2 regions of the Cohaesibacter marisflavi genome follow, and region 2 is predicted to be linked to the other one. Evidence: predicted binding sites of a transcription regulator. Region 2 holds the regulator's gene; the other holds the start of a gene.
What was found. The regulator LexA, encoded in region 2, represses DNA repair genes until DNA is damaged. The targets are predictions, from matches to a motif close to TGTTCNNNNTGTGTTCNG.

Region 1: the regulator LexA is predicted to act here: its motif matches at 6,538-6,555, upstream of ACKPCT_RS01510 (ATP-dependent helicase).

The regions. Positions count from the first base shown of each region.
Region 1 is NZ_OY762534.1:106,311-114,382, forward strand. It holds gene ACKPCT_RS01490 (aminopeptidase P family protein) at 94-1,914, opposite strand; gene ACKPCT_RS01495 (hypothetical protein) at 2,217-2,351, shown strand; gene ACKPCT_RS01500 (hypothetical protein) at 2,699-2,827, shown strand; gene ACKPCT_RS01505 (50S ribosomal protein L11 methyltransferase) at 2,998-3,870, opposite strand; gene ACKPCT_RS01510 (ATP-dependent helicase) at 3,940-6,279, opposite strand; gene ACKPCT_RS01515 (chloride channel protein) at 6,681-8,072, opposite strand, start outside.
Region 2 is NZ_OY762534.1:843,492-851,563, reverse strand. It holds gene ACKPCT_RS05080 (1-propanol dehydrogenase PduQ) at 1-944, opposite strand, end outside; gene ACKPCT_RS05075 (glycyl radical protein) at 1,127-3,730, opposite strand; gene ACKPCT_RS05070 (DJ-1/PfpI family protein) at 3,747-4,316, opposite strand; gene ACKPCT_RS05065 (permease) at 5,079-6,020, shown strand; gene lexA (transcriptional repressor LexA) at 6,318-7,031, shown strand; gene ACKPCT_RS05055 (ComEC/Rec2 family competence protein) at 7,122-8,072, opposite strand, start outside.

The DNA.
Region 1 (8,072 bases), 740 kb from region 2:
GGCCTGCCATGATTGGATCGAATGAAAAAGCCAGCCTCTTCATCAACAGGCTGGCTTTTTCTTTTTTATTAGCGTTCGTCGTTAAGGCGTGTCTTAGGCTGCGTGGATCGGCTTTGTGGCCTGCGCCAGCCACGCGCGGACATCCTCGGGGAGTTCGGCTGACAATTCAGCAAAAACCTGCTCGTGATAGTCATTGAGCCAGCCGATTTCTCTCTCGTCAAGCAGAGACACATCAATCAGGCGCTGATCGATGGGGCAGAGCGTGAGGGTTTCAAAGCCATGAATCGGAAGCTCTCCTCCTGCGATGGTTTCAGCCTTGGTGACGGTGATCAGGTTTTCAATCCGGATACCCCACGCTCCGGTCTTGTAATAGCCCGGCTCGTTTGAAAGCACGTTGCCTTCTTCCAGCGCCACGCCACCGCGCTTGGAAATGCTTTGCGGGCCTTCATGACAGCAGAGATAGGAGCCTACGCCATGGCCTGTGCCGTGGGCATAGTCGAGACCAACCTCCCAGAGTGGCTGGCGGGCTAGAGTGTCCAGCTGAATGCCCTTGGTATCGGCAGGGAAGCGGGCCAGCGTCAAGGCAATCATGCCTTTGAGAACGCGGGTGAAGCGATCCTTCATTTCCGCATCTGGTGTGCCGATGGCGATGGTGCGGGTGATGTCCGTGGTGCCATCAGGATATTGCCCGCCGGAATCAATGAGGAATAGCGAATTCTGATCGAACTTGCGGTTGGTCGCCTCCGTTACCCGATAGTGCACGATTGCCCCGTTGGGGCCGGCTCCGGCGATTGTGTCAAAGGAAATGTCCTTGAGGCACCCGGTGGATGCCCGGAACTCTTCCAGAGCCTTTGTGGCTGCGATTTCGTCCAGAGTATCGGTCGGCGCCATGGTGTCCAGCCAGTGCAGGAACTGGCACATGGCCAGACCATCGCGATGATGGGCTTTGCGCATGCCTTCCAGCTCTGCGGCATTCTTGATGGCCTTGGGCTTGAGGCATGGGTCGGCTGCCTTGATGATGGGGGAGCCTGCATCCTCGATCATGGTCTTGATCGCAAAGGGAACAATGGTTTCGTCCAGCATCCAGCTTTTGTCAGGGCCGGATAACGCAGCGATGATGGCTGGCAGATCCTCAAACGGTGCGATGGTGACTTGAGTGGGCAAATGAGCGCGGGTTTCATCGGGCAGCTTGGCAAGGTCCGTGAAGAGATAGGCTGTGGCATCCGCGCGCACGATGGCGAAGGCAAGGGGCAGAGGCGCGCAAGCCACGTCACTACCACGGATGTTGAACAGCCAGGCGATGCTGTCGCCCTGCGTGATGAAGGTGGCGTGAGCCTTGGAGGCGAAGCCTTTGGCGATCTTGCCAAGCTTGTCTTCCGAGGGTTCGCCTGCCAGCTCCATTGGGTGGGGCACAATGGGGTTTTGCGGGCGGATCGGGTGGTCCGTCCATATCGCATCCACCGGGTTGGTCTCGCAGACAACAAGGGTTGCTCCCTTTTCTTCGCATGTCTTGCGGAACCGATCGACTGCACTCTGGGTGTAGAGCCAAGGGTCAAAGCCGATGGTTTCTCCACCTTCCAGTGTTCCGGAAAGCCACTGGGAGACCGATTTTTCCAAAATAGCGACAGGCGTCAGCAGCTTGGTATCAACCTGATCTTGCACTTGCAGGGTATAACGACCGTCCACAAAGATGGCGGCGGATTTTTCTAGGATGACAGCACTCCCGGCAGATCCTGTGAAACCAGTTAGCCATTCAAGGCGTTCCGCATACGGGGCTATGTTTTCGCCGCCGAACTCGTCCGCGCGGGACATGATGAAGCCATCAAGGCCCTGTGTCTTGAGCTGCTCGCGCAACAAAGGGATGCGGAGGCGTCCCTGATCAGGGTTTGCCGTATCACTAAAATCTTGAAACATATTGATTTTCCTGAGAGATGCGGGGTTGGGACTTCGGGTCCGCTCCCTGTATAGACAAGGATTTTCGCCTTCACAGTGCCAAATTTCAGCAGGTCGAGCAAGGGCGGTAAGGCCTGCGAGAGGGAAGTTTTTATCATGCATAAAAACTGAATATTTGCGAAAATGGACTAGCTAAAATTTTCGTTATGCATATTGCGCATCGCTGTTTTGAGTTATTGGGTCTTTTTGAATGGAGGGGGATAGCCCATATTCCATGATGTAAGTCAAACAGACAATCACCATACAGAAGAAAGGTTATTATCATGAACTTCTTTAACCGCGCTCTTGAAAAAGTTATCACGGCTCGTGAAGAGCAGGCTCAGCGTTTTGTAGACGAATATATGTCTGACCGTGGCCTCGACTCTATCATCGACATGACCAACGATCCTCGCGGCTAATCGCCGTGAGGCTTCCTGGATGATTTAAGCGTGAAGACAAATTGCCGATCAGGCAGACATCCAGAGAAGCGTCCGGACGGGAGGAGCAAAGCCGTCCAAAAACAAACTCCACTAAAACAAGCGGGCTTAGGCCCGCTTTTTTTATTTATGCTCTCTCATTTTAGTGGCCTGATCGCCTTATCCCTAAAGATGCGTGAATGTGAATGACATAGCTGGATAGATTGCTATGCAGAATTAGTGTGGCTGACTTGAGAAACTGTGTATTTTTGTTTCCAAGGCAGTCTGCTATATAACTTTGGTATAAGGAAGCGGTCAAAAAATTGACCGAAGATCGAAAGGAAAACCAAATGTCCATTCTTAGCAACGCTTTTGAACGCCTGATCGCAGCCCGTGAAGCTGAAGCTCGTTCTTACATCGAACTTTACTCCGCTGACTTCGAAAATTCTGTATCTGCTCGCGACGACAACGACAAATAAGATCCTTGAACTTCCCCTTCAAGGGAAGCTCAAGGGTACCCCCGCATATATGAGGCATGTGGCCTTTATATGCCTGGCTCTGAGAGGAGCTTCCGGGCGGATGCCCGGAAAGCAAATGACTTTCAGATGCAACAAAGCAGGAAAACTGGTCGATCCTGATGGATCTCTGCTTATCTCTCGAGGACCAGAACAAGCCAACCGTCTTCTTTGACTGTTCTGATATGCCGGAAGCCTTGCTGGCGATAGGCTGAAAGAACGCGCGCGCGCTGATGCGGCAGCAGGCCGGAGAGGATGACACGTCCGCCAAGGGCGAGATTGTTTGCCAGATCTGGCGCCATTTTGCACAGTGGCCCGGCCAGAATGTTGGCAACGATCAGATCAAATGGCCCTTTTTCCTTGAAAACCGGATGACTGAAGCCTGCGGCCACCGCTGTGGTGACAAAGGGATGCACTTCGTTGATGCGGATATTGTCCTTGGCCGTTTCGATCGAAACCGGGTCGATATCCGTTGCCACAATTTCCTGTTTCAACATCTTGGCGAGCCCGATGGCCAGTACGGCCGAGCCTGTGCCCAGATCGAGAATGCGTAGCGGATGCGTGCGGCGTAGCTCGTCGCTCAGTACTTTCAGGCAGCCTGCCGTTGTGCCGTGATGGCCGGTGCCAAAAGCCTGACCCGCATTGATCTGCACCGGAATGCGCCCATGCGTATCCATGCCCTTGTCGTGGGAACCGTGGATAATGAAGCGGCCAGCTTCGACCGGCACAAGGCCTTCAAGGCTCTTTGACACCCAGTCAACGTCTCCCAGATCTTCCACCGCGAGCGGAAGCGCGATGTTGAGGCCAGCCAGCTCTGAGAGCGCCTTTTTGTGTGCGTCCTTGATTGCCTCTTCTGAAGGGTAGAGGGAGAGGGCCCAGATGCCATTATCCTCATCAATTTCGAAATTCGAGATGGCAAAGCCGTCCTCTTCGAAGATGACTTCAAGATGCTTGGCGGCAGCCTGAATGTCTTTTGCAGAGCCTTCGGCATAAAGATAATGGGCCATGGTTTCCTCTTGTAAAGCTGATCTGGACAGTCGATAGACCTTCGAAGCCTTAAAGGCAAGCGTGAAGGATCAATGTTTCTCCACGAAACTGTCAAGGACGCGCTTTTGGCCCGTCTGGAACTGGATCGTCAGCTTGTTGCCTTCTATGGACTTGATTTCTCCATAGCCGAATTTGAGATGGAAAACCCGTTCGCCAATGGCGAATTTGGACGGGCTATCGGAAACACTCTTTGCGACCAGTTCGCCTTCGATTGTCGTGGTAGCCCGTTTCGCCTTGGGCGTGGACGACTTGCCCCTGCTGGCCTTGTTGGCCTGTGCCCGTTTCCAGCCCGGCGTGTCATAGCTATTCTCGAAGGGATCGGATGTGTCAAACCGGCTCTTGCCATAGATGGAGCCGCCCACACCGGATGCGCCATAGCCGCCATAGGTAGACTGGCTTTCCTCTATCTCCACATGTTTGGAGGGAAGTTCATCAAGGAAGCGTGATGGAATGGAATTTTGCCAAAGGCCGTGAATGCGCCGGTTTGAGGCAACATAGATCTTGGCCCGCTTCTTGGCGCGCGTGATGCCCACATAGGCAAGGCGGCGTTCTTCTTCCAGCCCTTTGGTGCCGGATTCATCCAGAGCGCGCTGGTGGGGGAACAGGCCTTCTTCCCAACCGGGCAGGAAGACGGTGTCAAATTCCAGCCCTTTGGCCGAATGCAGGGTCATGATCGAGACGGCATCGTTGGTCTCGGCGGAATCCCGATCCATGACCAGCGCGATATGTTCAAGGAAGCTGGGTAGGGAGTCGAACTCCTCCATGGAACGGATCAATTCCTTGAGGTTCTCAAGCCGACCCGGTGCGTCTGGCGACTTGTCCTTCTGCCACATTTCCGTGTAGCCGGATTCATCAAGGATGATTTCGGCGAGTTCTGTATGCTTCATTGTGGCAAGCATGGTGCGCCAATGATTGAACTGGCCCAGAAGGCTTTTTAGCGAATTGCGTGGCTTGGGCTTCAATTCCTCTGAATCGACAATCTCGGTTGCCGCTTCCATCAGTGGGATTTCCTCGGCGCGCGCCAGATTGTGGATCTGCTGGACTGTCGCATTGCCCAAACCCCGGCGCGGAGTGTTGACAATGCGCTCGAAGGCCAGATCGTCCGCAGGCTGTACCATGGCTCGGAAATAGGCCAATGCATCGCGAATTTCTGCCCGTTCATAGAAGCGAGGGCCGCCGATGACGCGATAATTGAGTCCCATGGTGATAAAGCGGTCTTCAAATTCGCGCATCTGGAAGGACGCGCGCACCAGAATGGCCATGTCATTCAGTTCATGCCCGTTGCGCTGGTAGGATTCGATCTGGTCGCCAATGGTGCGGGCTTCCTCTTCGGAATCCCAGATAGACGCAACGGTGACCTTCTCTGCTTCATCATCCTCGATTTGCGGATGCAAGGTCTTGCCAAGCCGTCCGGCATTGTAGGTGATGAGATGGGAGGCTGCTGCCAGAATATGAGCCGTGGAGCGGTAGTTGCGCTCAAGGCGGATGACCTTGGCGCCGGGGAAATCCTCTTCAAAACGCAGGATATTGTCCACTTCGGCGCCGCGCCAGCCATAGATCGACTGGTCATCGTCGCCCACACAGCAGATATTGTGGCTCGATTGGGCCAGCAGACGCAGCCAGAGATATTGCGCCACGTTGGTGTCTTGATACTCGTCCACCAGAATATAGCGGAATTTCTGATGATAGGCCGCCAGCACGTCAGGATTCTCGCGGAACAGGCGGATGCATTCGAGCAGCAGATCGCCAAAGTCGCAGGCATTGAGAATTTTCAGGCGATCCTGATAGGCTTTGTAAAGGGCGATGCCCTTGCCTTGCGCAAACAGGAAGGCTTCATCCTGCGGCACCTGATCAGGTGAAAGACCGCGGTTTTTCCAGCTATCGATCAGGGTTGCCAACTGGCGTGCAGGCCAGCGCTTTTCTTCAATGGCATTGGCCTGAATGAGCTGCTTGAGCAGGCGGAGCTGATCGTCCGCATCAAGGATCGTGAAATTGGACTTGAGGCCGACCAATTCGGCATGGCGACGCAGGATCTTGACGCCGATGGAGTGGAATGTGCCCAGCCACTGCATGCCTTCCACCGAGCCGCCAATGAGTGAGCCGATACGCTCCTTCATCTCGCGGGCAGCTTTGTTGGTGAAGGTCACCGACAGGATCTGCCAGGGAGTGGCGCGGCGGGTGGCTAGAATGTGACCAATGCGGGTGGTCAACACGCGGGTCTTGCCTGTGCCTGCACCAGCCAAGACCAGCAAAGGTCCGTCAAGGCTTTCCACTGCATCACGCTGTTCAGGGTTGAGCCCGTTCAGATAAGGCGTGGGGTGCATGCGGGCCAGCTTGGCGCGTATGCCTTCCTGATCTTCCTCCTGCATCTCGTTATGCGGAGAGATTGGCGATGGTGCAAAAAGATCAGACATAGAGGCTACCGGGTCCAACTGTGTTCGGTTTTAAGAGCGCTGATCGATGGCTTTGATCGGCTCGTGCGCTCATGCATTGGTTCAAACGCTATTCATATTCAAGACCGGCTCGGATCGTGTGTGAATAGCTCTGGGTTTGGATTGTTTAATGGCCTTGCTTCTGGTTTGCAAAGGGCAAAAGCGCAAGAAGGGATCCATGCATCGAATCCAAACAAGAACATTATAGCAACAAATGTGGTTTGTCAGGGGCAAATTTGCCCTTTTGGTGATCTTTTCGCCTCAGATCGCTTCCGACTGCCCGGATGGCTGTTTTCTTCTCTCTATCGGAAAGCAGGCGATTGAAAGGCCTTGGCCCTCTAGCGATGTTCTTCGACCTGTGTGTTGATCAACACGGCGTTGAAATGGCGAAGGGCATCCACCTGCCGGGCCCAGCCCAGAATACGGCCCGGATTGTCCGGATCAAGCACGGCGAGATTGCTGCCGCCATTGTCATCAAATTTCTTGAGCGCCAGTTCCAGTGTGTCCTGCAGCTTGATCGGTTCCATATTATGCTCAAGTACGGTGTCTTCAATGGGAATGTCTGCCGCTAGGGGAGTGTAAAAGTCCGCAATCGTGGTGTTTTTCACGACATAGCGATGGGAGCCTTCATGCAGGAAGATGCCGCGCATGCCCAATTGCCAGTGGAAGTAGGAGCGCCCGCTGAGCGCCACGGCGAGGCCGTTGGAGATGGAGACCGTCACCAAGAGGGCGATAGAGAGTGCATACCCACCGGTCAATTCAAAGACGATCATGGTCGTGGATATGGGCGCGCCGAGCATGGCCGAAGCCACGGCCCCCATGCCCAGTAGCGCATAAAGGCCATGAGTGGAGGCGATTTCGGGCAGCAAGGGTTGCGCTATGAGGCCGAAGGTGCCTCCGACCATGGCGCCGATATAAAGCGAGGGCGAGAAGATTCCGCCGCCAAAGCGCGAGGCCAGTGTTATGGATGTTGCCAGTGCTTTGGCGACAATGAGCGAGAGCAGCATCGTCAGGGGAAGCTGTTGCTTGAGCGCAAGGTCGGTCGCTTCATAGCCAACGCCCAGCACCTCAGGAAAAGCCAGAGCAATAAGGCCAACGAGAAAGCCGCCAATGATCGGGCGGTATATGAGCGGCATCTTGATGTGGCGCGCGATCCAGTCTGTGCCGAGCAACGAGGTTTGGAACAGCACCGCAACAATGGCGCAGACGATGCCCAGAAGGGCAAAGGACGGCAGCTCCCAGTAAGAGGTGATCTGGTAGTCGGGGATGATGAAAGAGGCTACATCGCCAAAAAAGAGGCGCGAGAATGTGGTGCCTACCGCAGACGCCAACACGATGGGCACGAAGGCGGACATGGCATAGTGGCCCAGAATGACCTCATGGGCAAAGAGCACCCCTGCGATGGGCGCGTTGAACGAGGCCGAAACTGCACTGGCCACTCCGCAGGCGAGCAGCACTCTTTGTGATGCAGCCGGTATGGCGAGCCTACGGCCAAGAGATCTGGCCAGACTGGCGCCCAGATGCACGATGGGGCCTTCGCGGCCTGCACTTGCGCCAGCCCCAAGGGAGATGATGGTCACCGTTGCGCTATCCAGCGCTTGCCAGAAGCGTAGCCCTCTGCCGCCGCGCGCTCGCGCTTCGATGACATCGGCCACGCCTTCAGCGCGTTTGATGGGGTGGACATATTGCAGAAAGGCTCCAACAAAGACGCCGCCAAGGGTGGGAGCTGC
Region 2 (8,072 bases):
CCCCGAAGCGTTGCGGGAATATTGAACTGAGCATTCAGGCGTTCAATCGCGTGAATGAGAGCCCAGACACCCATCTTAATGCTTGGGAAACGCAGGCCCAGGCTGGTCGCAGCTCTGGCATAGACGTCCGCCGTCTTTTCGCAGAAGGCAGCGCCTTCGCTAAGGCCAGCGTTATATTCAATGACCAGAGGCAGAAGCATGGCATTGAGACGACCGTGGGCGACATGAAACTGTCCGCCGATGGCATGAGCCAGTCCGTGGTTCAGGCCGAGGCCTGCCGAATTGAACGCCATGCCCGCCATGCAGGAAGCCTGATGCATCTCTGCGCGGGCTTCCAGATCATCACCATTCTTGAATGCAGCCGGCAGACTTTCAAATGCCAACGACAAGGCCTTGGCAGCCAGTGCGTCGGAGCAATAGGAAGAGCGGGAAGATGCAAGAGCCTCGATGGCATGGGTTATGACGTCCATTCCGGTGTCCGCGGTTACATTGGCAGGAGCCGTGCGGACAAATTCGGGATCAAGGATCGCAACATCCGGTATCAGTGAGTTGGATACCAATGGAAATTTACGATTGTTGGCCGGATCGGAAATCACGGCGTACGACGTTACCTCTGATCCGGTTCCCGATGTGGTGGGAATGGCTACAAATTGGATAGTGAGTTGGGGTTTGACTTCTCGAACGACAGCCAGAATGGCTTTCGCAGCATCAATGGCAGAACCGCCACCCAGAGCAACGATCGCATCCGGCTCGAAGTCGGCAAGAAGGCCAGCTCCCTTGGACACTGTTTCAATAGGCGGCTCTGGGATCGCTTCATCATAGACGAAACACTCTGATCCAGTGAGATGCGCCCGCACTCTGTCCAGAGCACCGGATTTTGCCATGAAGGCATCGGTGACGATCGCAACCTTCTGACCGCTATAAACGTTCAGCCGATCCAGCATCCCGGCTCCAAAAACAACTTCAGTTTTTGAAAAGAAGCTCTGATAACGAGACATAAAACAGAAATCCTTGACACTTAGAGCAATTGTGAGCTGCCGGAGAGAGAAATCTCAAAAGACCCCGACAGCCTGTCGCGCCATACTGACCTGCCAAAGCCAAAGGCCTTGGCAGGTCTGCCAATCTCTTAGAGATTCTGCTCTGTACGGCTGATGATGTCGTCCTGCACTTCCTTGGCGAGCACGACCCACTGAGCGCTATAACCAGCCACGCGGACCACAAGGTCTCTGTGCTTTTCAGGTTCACGCTGAGCTTCGAGCAAGACGTTTCTGTCCACCACGTTGAACTGGACATGCATGCCCTTGTGATCGAAGTAGGAGCGCACAACCGATGTGAAGTTCAGGATGCCATTGTCGCCAGCAAGGGCGGATGGCAGGAACTTCTGGTTATAGAGGGTACCGTTGGAGGCAATGAAGTGGTTGAGCTTGGCAACCGAGTTTGCCGCTGCGGTCGGACCGTTGGTGTCCTTACCCTGACGAGGTGATACACCGTCAGCAAGAGGTGCCTTGGCCAGACGTCCGTCAGGCAATGCAGCAACATCTTTACCGAACAGCACGTTGGCAGACACAGGATAGATACCAGCCTGGAACTGACCGCCGCGCGGGTTGGTGTATTTTTCGACTTCTTTACAGTAGATCTCAGCGCACTTGCGGGCGATCAGATCGACTTCATCGATGTCGTTACCGAAGCATTCAGCGCTATCGAGCATACGATGAATGTCGGCATATTTGCCGTTAGGCGCAGCGCTGGAAGAACCAAGGGTCTGATAGACCTGATCTTTCAGAGCGGAGACATCCATGGAGTTGTTGTTGGCAAGAACCTTGCGAACAGCGGCATAGACCTGATCTTCAGACAGTTCAGCAGCTGCAGGAGCAGCACCGCCAACCGGCTGACCGAAGTTATTGACCAGAGCTTCCTTGAGTTCTGCCGGGCTGATTTTCTTTTCGTCAAAGACGAATTTCTTCATTGCGTAGACAGAGTCACCGGTGTCAGCAACACCAAAGGCCTGCGGGCCGGTGAAGTTGTACAAGGCGCCGCCTTCCTGCACGGACATGCCGCGACCAAGGCAATCATCAACCATTGCAGACTGGAACGGCAGCGGAGCCATTTCGGCGTGCGCAATGTCAACGCAGTTGTCAGCTTCAACCAGATGGTAGACGAAGTAGGCCATCTGTTTTTCAAAAGCATCGTAGAAGTCATCAAGGCACTTCCACTGCGATACGTCCGGCGTAACCGGGCCAAGCTGCTTGTTGCCGATGGTGCCTGGCGTTTCGCCAACTTTACCGCCGTGCAGGGTGATTTCGAGGATCTTGGCAACGTTGAAGAACGCAGCGTCGTGCCAGCCTTCTGCCTTATGGATTGGCTGCGGTTCAACACAACCGACAATGCCGTAATCGCGGGCATCAGCGAGAGAAACACCACGGTTCTGAAGAGCCGGAATGATCACTTCGTCGTTATACATGGCCGGAACACCAAGACCCAGACGAACAACTTCCGTCGCGCGGAAGAGGAATTCATCAGGCGTGCCCTGCCAAACGCGAATGGAGAAGGAAGGAGCTGGCAAACGAACGTGAGAAACAGCTTCCATGCACATGTAGGAAACATCGTTTGTAGCATCCAGCCCGTCAGATGTCTGACCACCAACGCACAGATTCTGGAACACGGCGTAACCGGCAAAGGCCTGAGCTGACACTTCGTCACGGGTTTTGTTGACGTCGTTGAGCTTGATCCAGATGCAATCGATCAGTTCCTGAGCGAAAGCACGGTCGATGGATGCATCAGCCTGCAGATAGTCGTTCATATACTGGTCGAAGCGGCCCGGAGAAATGGAATGCCCCGAGGATTCGATTTGCATCAGAGACTGGATGAACCAGAAGGTCTGACAAGCTTCCCAGAAGTTGGAAGCAGGATATTCAGGAACGCGTGCGCAGTTCTTGGCAATCTGTTCCAGCTCGGCCTTGCGGGTCGGGTTGCTTTCTGCCCTTGAGAGTTCCAGAGCCTTGTCAGCATACCGATGAGCGAAATTGATCGCTGCATTGTAGGTGATGATGATGGCTTCGTAGAACTGGCGTTTCTTGATGTAGGATGGATCATTCTTGTCCATCGCATCCATGGCTTTGACGGCTTCTTCGATGATGCCGCGGAAGCCGATTTTCATGATCTTGCCATAGTCAACACAAACGTGACCGACACCACCATAGAAATAGTTGCCAACGGTGAAGACGCCATTGGCGATGCAGTCCTTGGTCTCCGAAGACATCAGGGAATCAGCATAGGAACTGGTGGTCTTGTTCGGCCAGTATTTGAAGGCTTCATGCAACTCGGCAGCTGTTTCTTTCGGAATTTCGAAAGGGTCAGCCATGCGGGTTGCCATGGTTTCGAACTCGGCTTCTACCCAATCATAGGAGAATTCCGGGCAGATTTCCGTAGAACGCGGATTTTTGGTGATGGCACCAACGATCAGTTCGTCGTCGCGAATGGTAACCGGCAGATTATTGAAAATCTTTTCGGCCACTTTTGCGCGGCGCATGATCGGGGAAAGATGTTCACTTTCCTTGTAGGCCTCGGTAGCCAGAACTGCACGCTCGGACTCCACAAAAGGCGTCGCGTTCAGAATCTGGTTTTTCAACCGCACAATACGTTCGGTTGGTTGAGAAAAGCCCTTCTCTATCATTACTTCCTCCAGGCTGCAGGATACGACCTCGCTTGCACTCTCTGTCGCAAACGCCATCGCCTTTTCCTTAGTGCTATGTTTGAGAACCGATTAAACTGACAAAGTTGCGCAGCAAGGCGGGGTGGCCGGGCCAGGCTGGCGAGGTCACGAGATTTCCGTCCACTACGGATTCATCCGGTTCAACTTTGATAAATTCTCCGCCCGCCATGACGACTTCCGGCGCAACCGCCGGATAGGCCGTCAGCTTGCGCCCGCGAACAACATTGGCTGCGGTTAAAATCTGAATGCCGTGGCAAATCGCGGCCAGCGGCGCATTGCGCTCCATGAAACCGCGACAAATGGAAAGGACATCGTCATCCAATCGCAGATATTCGCACGCCCTTCCCCCGGCCAGATAAAGCCCGTCGTAGCAATCTGGCTCAATCGCCGAGAAAGAAGCGGTAAGGCAAAACAGATGTCCCGGCTTCTCCGAGTAGGTCTGATCGCCCTCAAAATCATGAATTGCAGTACGAATGAAGTCACCCTTGCGCTTGTTCGGGCAGACGACATCGACCGTAAAACCAAGCATTAACAACGCCTGGTAGGGAACCATGACTTCATAATCTTCCGAATAGTCACCAGCTATAATGAGTATACTTGTCATTACAGGCCGCCCCTCCAAACAAAACCAATGCCTCCCACCGATCCACGACCGGCTTGTGCCGAAACATTAGTCCTGTGCCCAAACTTCTATCAATGGAGAGGCTTGTCATTGAGGGGTAAAGAATTGACATTGTGTGACAGGCTTTTGACACACCAAATTATCACAGTTAATTCAGTTATTTAGGAAATGACGTAAGACAAAAGCCAAAGAGATAAGGAAAAGACAAAGGTAAATTTTTAACCCGAAATCGCTCAAGAACGACCATCAAATGGAACAATTAGCAAAAATTTTGACCCAAACTGCATAGCGCAAGAGCAAGCGGCTCCATACCGAGAAACTCAGAAAAATTCCAATTAAGATACTGAAATATATGTTATATTAAACATACATATAACTATAACAATTAAAAACAACAAATGCTGTAGCACAGCCCTATGCGCCTTCAAAAAGCAAAGACAAAAAATTCCCTACTTTTGTAAAAATAATCGAATTGACCAAATCCTATCATTATAAATATGCATTTAAAAGTATTTGCAAATTACAGATAGCAAATCCCAAGTATTTAAAGATGAATTCAATTGTCATTAATGAAATTCATCTCAATAGTTAAATATGCCAGTGCGTGTTCGATCTTTTGAGTATTCGCAAGATTACGGAGGTCGAGAGGCCTTCTTCTTTCAACGAGGAGGTGAAAGCGGACATACGCGGCTCGATGATGACCCTTGGTCGGCATCAACTACGGGAAGCTTTAGGGAGTAAAATATGACGGCTACAATAATCAGTCTTCTTGTCGCGTTTGGCGGTGGGATCTTTGGCGCAGCATTAGGTGCGCTTTCAGCCTTTGCATTTGTCGGTTTTCTAACTTTGATCGGGGTTGCCCTGACATTGGGCATTGCCCCTGACGCAACCAGCGTAGCTCAGGGCGCTGCCGGTTATTTCGGCGGCTTGCCATTTGGGGCTTTCGGCCCGCATGTGGGCGGCTTTGCCTCTGGTGTTGCAGCCGCAGCCTATGCTGCCAACAAAGGATACATCGACAACGGACGTGACATCATTACCGCGGGCATGGGGCTGAACAAACCAGACGTCCTACTTGTTGGCGGTATCTTCGGCGTCTTTGGCTATGCACTTTGCTGCCTTGTACAGCTTATTCCAAACTTCGGCCCGGGGCTTGCCTGGACGGACTATCCGGGCATATGTGTGTTTGTTTCAGCTGTCGTTGCGCGCCTCATCTGGGGCAAAGCCGGCCTGTTTGGCAAAGCTGAAGAAGGACGTTCTTTCTTCGATCCAAGCGATGCCATCAAATGGTTGCCCTTCCAGAGCACCAAGGGGCAAATTGCCCTTATCGGCGCAGGCGTTGGTCTTCTGGGTGGTTGGCTCGGCATCACTTATGGCGGCACCGGCGCCCTGTTGGCTTTCGGCTTTGCAGCAGCCAGCCTGATCCTGCTTTCGCTCGGCCTTGCTGTGCCTGTAACCCACCACATTGCGCTTCCTGCAGCCATTGCGGGCGTTGCATCTGGCAGCATGCTCTGGGCTTTGATCGTAGGCATCATTTGTGCCTTTCTGGGTGAATTGTGCGCCCGCCTGTTCCTGGTTCATGGCGACACACATATCGATCCTCCGGCTACAGCCATTGCAATCATGACCTTTGTCCTGAACGGACTGACCGCCCTTGGCTTCTGGGCAGCAATCCCTCTGCCACTTTGATCATGGATGACTGAAGCACAATCTGCTGATTTCGGCGTGGAGACTTTATTCCCCACGCCTTTTGTTTGCCACCATGTTTGACTGCCCCGTGAGAATCATGGCCTAACCCACCCCAATCAAAAGCCAAAATGTGCTCCCCGAAAGACCGGGCAACCGCACAATTCCCTCTTCCTATTGACAAATCAGGTCTTTTTCACGCTTGCAGAACACAGCAAGAACATGTATAGTTTGTTCGTGATTTGTGCCACTGTTGTTTCGCTTATGAGAACAAAGCGATCGCGGAATTTGGAGAGGGAAATGCTAACACGCAAACAGCATGAGCTGCTAATGTTCATCCATGAACGCATCAAGGAATCAGGCGTTCCCCCCTCCTTTGACGAAATGAAAGACGCTCTGGATTTGCGCTCCAAGTCAGGCATTCACCGCTTGATCACGGCGCTTGAGGAACGCGGCTTCATTCGGCGCCTTCCAAACCGCGCCAGAGCGTTGGAAGTTCTCAAGCTACCAGAAGCGCACAAACCAACGCTCAGCACGCCAAGCCGCGGCTTTTCGCCCAGTGTGGTGGAAGGTGGTCTTGGCAAATCGCGCCCGAGTGAGCCGGTCGAGCCGGAAAAGACAGAAGAAGTCTCCGGTGTGTCGGTGCCGGTCATGGGCCGCATCGCGGCGGGGGTTCCCATTTCTGCCATTCAGCACCAATCCCACAGCGTGTCTGTGCCGGTAGAGATGCTGCGCGGTGGCGAGCATTTTGCCCTTGAGGTTCGTGGCGACTCGATGATTGAAGCGGGCATTCTGGATGGCGACACAGTGGTCATCAAAAAATCAGATGACGCTGTTTCAGGTGATATTGTTGTCGCACTGGTCGACGATGAAGAAGCAACGTTGAAACGCATTCGCAAGAAAGGGGCTTCCATCGCGCTGGAAGCTGCCAACCCGGCTTATGAAACACGTATCTTCGGCCCAGATCGGGTTCGGGTGCAGGGCAAGCTGGTCGGACTGATGCGCCAATATTGACGCAAGATCTTCCAGACACATCGAGAATTCATCTAATGCGCCCAAGGGCGCATTTTTCATATCTATTCTCTCTTGGACATCAAGCGACTTTTAGCGTCTCTCCGGCATCCATGGGCGTTTGCCAACGGGCAGAGCGGCAATCGCCTCGATCTGCCAGTGTGGATTTTTCTCCGGCTCTGATGTCTTTTCTTCCCCAGCGGACCCATCAATGTCAAAATAGTCCTCAGCCAACCGCGCAAACAGACCTTGTTCATCCTGTTTATGAAGATACAGAAACTGCGCACCGGATTGTGACAACCTGTCGGCTCCGATCACGAGCGTTGGCCCCTTGCAGCTTTGGGGCACCGGCAAACGCGACACAATGATGTCTCTAAGCGCGCATTCCTCAGAAAAAGCCGACGCTTTGTTGACGATAGCCAGAGACAAATCGCTCCTCCCTGCCGCGGATGTATTCAGAGACGTCACAAAACAGGCCTGCCTATCACATGCGCTTGTTTGCGATAAGAGCAGATTTTTTTTCGGCTCTCGGTCTTGACTATCACCATCCCCCAGAGCACGCGCATCCCCATCAGCCCTTAGAACAGACCGATAGTCGAGCGTCATCCCGCGCCCCCCAGTCCTTTGCCAATGCCCCTCGATATCGCGACTGGCGACTCGGGTACCCGTCTGCGCTATCCAGATGTCAGGCTGCGGCGCAAACCACCACAGAGCGGCAGCAACAGTAAGCGGGACAATAGCCAGCCACGAAAGCCATTTGCGATGAATGGTATAGACGGCAAGTGCTGCTAGGGCAAAAGGAAGGAAGTCCCCTCCGGCTTTGACAACAAGATAGTCTGCGTCCCCCCACTGTGACACCATTGTCGCCATGGAGATAACCCAATCAAGGCCCCACTCGACCAGTTGCAGCGGCCAGGATTGCAAGCCGAAGGGCGTCATGAACACTGCGACCAACCCCATCGGCATCACGATCAGGCTGATGACTGGCATCGCAAGAAGGTTGGTAACAAGCCCGAAGGGCGCCATCTGCTGGAAATGCGCAAC